DNA from 2 places in the Bradyrhizobium sp. USDA 4461 genome. Region 2 is predicted to be linked to the other one. Evidence: riboswitches for the same ligand, from Rfam matches in the RefSeq annotation. Region 2 holds a riboswitch; the other holds the start of a gene.
What was found. Region 2 has a riboswitch for ZMP and ZTP ahead of ACVINW_RS06780 (serine hydroxymethyltransferase). Riboswitches for the same ligand answer to the same signal wherever they lie in the genome.
Positions count from the first base shown of each region.

Region 1 (2,195 bases), 4.5 Mb from region 2:
CGATAGACCAATGCTGCAGGCTTTCCATTACCTGCGAGGTCATCAACTTCGCGCACGGAATATCCAAGCGGAGCCACGAGACGCGAGCAGCACCGACCGCTCGCGCATCGCTCCGAGCATCCTGCGCTAATGCGGCCGCGCCGCCCTCGCCTTCACCCTCGCCGTGGCGGCCTTCACCGTGTTCTCCATCAGGCAGGCGATGGTCATCGGGCCGACGCCGCGCGGCACCGGCGTGATCGCACCGGCGACCTGCACCGCTTCCTCGAAGGAGACGTCGCCGCGCACCGCGTAGCCGCCGTCCGGCTTCTCGACGCGCGTGGTGCCGACGTCGATCACGATGGCCTGCGGCTTGATCCAGTCGCCGCGCACCAGGCCCGCCTTGCCTACCGCGCTGACCAGGATATCGGCCTGACGGCAGATCCGGCTGATGCCGCGGGTGTGGATGTGGGTCTGTGTCACGGTCGCCTGCTCCTGCAGCAGCAGCGCGGCCATCGGCTTGCCGACGATATTGGAGCTGCCGATCACCACGGCATGAGCGCCGGTGAGATCCGGTCGAATCGACTTGATCAGCCGGAGGCAGCCGAGCGGCGTGCACGGCACCAGCGCATCGTCGCCGTGAAACAGCCGGCCGGCGTTCAGCGCGTGCAGGCCGTCGACATCCTTCGCGGGATCGACCGCCGCCATCACGCGCAGCGCGTCGATATGCGCCGGCAGCGGCAGCTGGATCAGGATGCCGTCGATATCGTCGCGCGCATTGAGCCCCTCGATCCTGGCCAGCAGATCGGCCTCGCTGCAATCGTCCGGCAGGCGTTCGACCGCGCCGTGCAGGCCGAGCCGCTCGGCCATCCTGACCTTGCTCTGCACATAGATCTGGCTCGCCGGGTCGCAGCCGACCAGCACGACCGCAAGCCCCGGCGCGCGCGGCAGCCGGTCAAGTTCACTGGCAATTTTGTCGATGACAATCCGGGCATGGGCATGCCCATCGAGAAGTTTCGCCGTCATGGCACCTCCGTTTCGAAGCGGTGCCCAGGCGCGCGGCGTTCAGTCTCTGCGCTCCCCGATGGTGGTCCATCCAAGCGCCAGTCGCGCAGATGGCGTGGTCATAGCCGCCCCGCCCGGCAAAGGCAAATCATGCTCCCCTGGCTGATATCCCTTGGCGCTTCCTGGCTGCCGCAAAGCGACGATTTGCCCGTATTTGCCCGGTGGATCGGTGCAGCACGGATCGCGTCTGGGGGTAGGATTCGGGCAAGACTTGCGATAAGCCTCGGCGCTTGCCGGGCTTTTCCGATCCCCGGCGCCATCCTTCCGGTCATCACGCCCATTTCGGACATTTTCACCATGAGACATATCATCCTCGCGCTGGCGCTCCTCTGCCCGGCTGCCGCGCTTGCTCAAGGCACCACTCCAGCCCCAGCGCCCGCCGACAAGCCGGCGGCGGCGACGCAGCCGATGGTCGGCGACAAGCCGCTGGTCCAGGTCGGCAAGAAGCAGGCCGCCAGGAAGGGCGAGAAGCCGCCCGCTGCCGGCAAGCCGCAATCGGTGGCGCAGAAGCTCCAGGCCTGTCAGGACATCGACGACGCCACCAAGGAGCGGCTGATCTGCTACGACGAGATCTTCAAGCCGCAGCCGAAGCCGACGGCCACCCCTGCCAAGGGCGTCAACGAATGCCGCTTCGTGAAGGAAGAGGACGAGCGGCTGACCTGCTACAACGGCTTCGCCGACAAGATTCCGCGCCTGCCGCGCTAGGCGCGCCGATCGACACATGAAAATGCCGCCGCAAGTGTTTGCGGCGGCGTGTCGATTGCCGAAGCGGCCCTGCTACCAGGTGCCGAAGCCGCCGAAGAAGCCCATGCGCGGCTGCTGCTGCGCGACACGGTAGGGCTGATACATGCCGGGCTGGGCCAGCCGCATCGGCTGCTGCGGATGGGCATGGTAACGCGCGACCTTGCGCTTCTTGGGTGCCTGCGGCTGGGCCTGAACCGGCTTCGCCTCGGCCACGACCTTGTTCGCGTCAGCCTTTTCCGGCGGGATGAACTCGGCAAATGTGTTGCGGACGCGGGCCTGCGCGTCGCCGGCAACCGACGGGGCCGCTGCGGCAACCGCATTGACCTGCGCCGGCACGATGGTCGGCAGGCTGGTGTCATACACCACCCGCTCCGGCAATTTCTGAGCCGACCTGATGCGCACCATGGTCT
Region 1 covers NZ_JBSRXM010000001.1:5,973,344-5,975,538, reverse strand. The annotation lists gene ACVINW_RS27955 (bifunctional 5,10-methylenetetrahydrofolate dehydrogenase/5,10-methenyltetrahydrofolate cyclohydrolase) at 127-1,002, opposite strand; ZMP/ZTP riboswitch at 1,018-1,097, opposite strand; gene ACVINW_RS27950 (hypothetical protein) at 1,339-1,746, shown strand; gene ACVINW_RS27945 (hypothetical protein) at 1,819-2,195, opposite strand, start outside.
Region 1: it holds a riboswitch for ZMP and ZTP, as region 2 does, so the genes downstream of both, ACVINW_RS27955 (bifunctional 5,10-methylenetetrahydrofolate dehydrogenase/5,10-methenyltetrahydrofolate cyclohydrolase) here and ACVINW_RS06780 (serine hydroxymethyltransferase) in region 2, are expected to answer to the same signal.

Region 2 (2,195 bases):
CCAGGAAAGCCTGTAGGGCGCTGCTTGCCGCTACGTCGCGCCGCCGGATAAAGACGGTTTCGGTATATGCGTCGGGGCCAGGCAGCGCGTGAAGAACAACGTCGCCCTTAGCGGCTCGCTCAAGGACGCTTCTGGGAAGAAGTGTTTCGCCGATGCCCGCTGAAACGCAGCCGATAATTGCATCGAGCGTACCGAACTCTAGTCGGCTGAACGGTATACCCTTTGCTGACAGCAGTTGTTCATACCGCTCGCGATAGGCACAACCACAGCCTTTCACAAGGATCTTGACCTCACCAGAGGCGGCGTGCCGTTCGAACGGCTGTCGACCTGGAGCGGTAGCGATGACGAGCTCCTCGGTGAAAATCTGCCAAGAATCCAAATCTGGATGATCAATAGGCCCACAGACGAAGGCGCCATCGAGTTCGTATCCAATAACTTGATCGAACAAAGTAGCGTTTGTGCCCGTCTTCAAAGATAAGTTCACGGATGGATGGCGGCCGCAGAAAAGCGAGATGATTTCCGGCAACCGGCGGGCTGCCGTCGTCTCCAACGAACCTATTGAAAGCGGCCCCTTTGGTGTACCGTCGTCCTCAACAGCGCGCTTTGCTTCATCCAGGAGCCTTGCAATCTTAATAGAATAGGGCAGAAGGCGTTGACCGGCAGGAGTGAGCGCCACGCCGCGCACATGTCGACGAAAGAGAGGCATTCCCAACCTCTCCTCCATCAATCGAATGCGGGTAGTAACGTTGGATTGGACCGTATTCAGTTCGTTTGCGGCCCTGTTCATTCCGCCCAATCTGGCCACCGCCTCGAAAAATCTGAGATCGCCAGCGTCCATTGTCATCTCCCGGTCCTCGAGCAGCTTTAGAATGCCGGAGCTGGTGTTCGCTTGCATATACCGGGCGGTGCAGAAATCGACCGTCTCGATTGCATATCAGCGATCGGCGAACCGATGGTTGCCTCCGGATACATGCGGTCGCGCTGTTTTCAGAAACTGGATTAATTTGACGAATTCGAGGACTGTCGAGAGTTCCTTGCGGAAGCTCTGCAAGTTGGCTAGACTTTCGCTCGCGGTGAGTTCTTGACTCATTCGTCCTACCGCGCGACTGGCGAGCTAACGTGGAACTGACCACGAGGAAGCGCGGAAGGATCTAGCGCCGATCGCCTGGGCACCAATCAGCTGAAACAACAGCGAGATGAGGAGCTCAGGCATGCCGTCGTTCCGCAGTCAATTGTCCAGCAATGATCACGAGATCGCCGCAGCCTTGACGGGCGAAGAACGCCGTCAACGAGACGGCGTTGAACTGATTCCGTCTGAAAATTACACCTACCCGGAAGTGCTCGAACTGCTCGGGTCGGTCTTCACTAACAAGTATTCGGAGGGCTATCCAGGGCGCCGATACTACGGCGGCCAGGAGTTCACCGACGAAATAGAGAGTCTCGCGCGCGAACGGGCTTGCTCGCTTTTTCGTGCCGAGCACGCCAACGTTCAGCCTCTATCCGGATCGCCAATGAATCAGGCCGTCTATCTCGGCCTATTGAAGCCAGGCGATACGATTCTCGCCATGGACCTGTCCCATGGTGGCCATCTGACTCATGGCGCGCCCGTGTCCCACATGGGGCGTCTATTCAACTTCATTCGCTACAAGATGGCTCCGTCTAAGAGCGGAGCAATTGACTTCGACGAATTGCGCACCACGGCCCGCCAGGCGCGCCCAAAAATGGTTCTGTGCGGCTACAGCTCCTACCCACGTGACCTAGATTACACGGCATTTAAGAGCATTGCCGATGAAGTTGGCGCGCTCACTATGGCTGACGTAAGCCATTTTGGCGGGTTGATTGCAGCGAATGTCATGCGCAATCCGCTTGATGCTGGCTTCGATGTCATGACAACGACGTCCCACAAAACCCTGCGCGGACCTCGTGGTGGGATCATCCTATGTCGGAAAGAGAATGCCGGTCGAATCGACGCCTCTGTCTTTCCTGGCTTGCAGGGCGGACCTCACATGAACGTCGTGGCCGGGATTGCCGTGACGCTCAAGAAGGCCGCGACCTCGGATTTCCAGATTTACGCCCATCAGGTTTTGAACAATGCGAAGGTTCTCGCCGAGGCGCTGATGGAGCGCGGGATGATGCTGGTGACGGGCGGTACCGACAATCACATGATGGTCATCGACACAGTAGCATCCCTTGCA
Region 2 covers NZ_JBSRXM010000001.1:1,435,736-1,437,930, reverse strand. The annotation lists gene ACVINW_RS06785 (LysR family transcriptional regulator) at 1-838, opposite strand, end outside; ZMP/ZTP riboswitch at 1,093-1,178, shown strand; gene ACVINW_RS06780 (serine hydroxymethyltransferase) at 1,212-2,195, shown strand, end outside.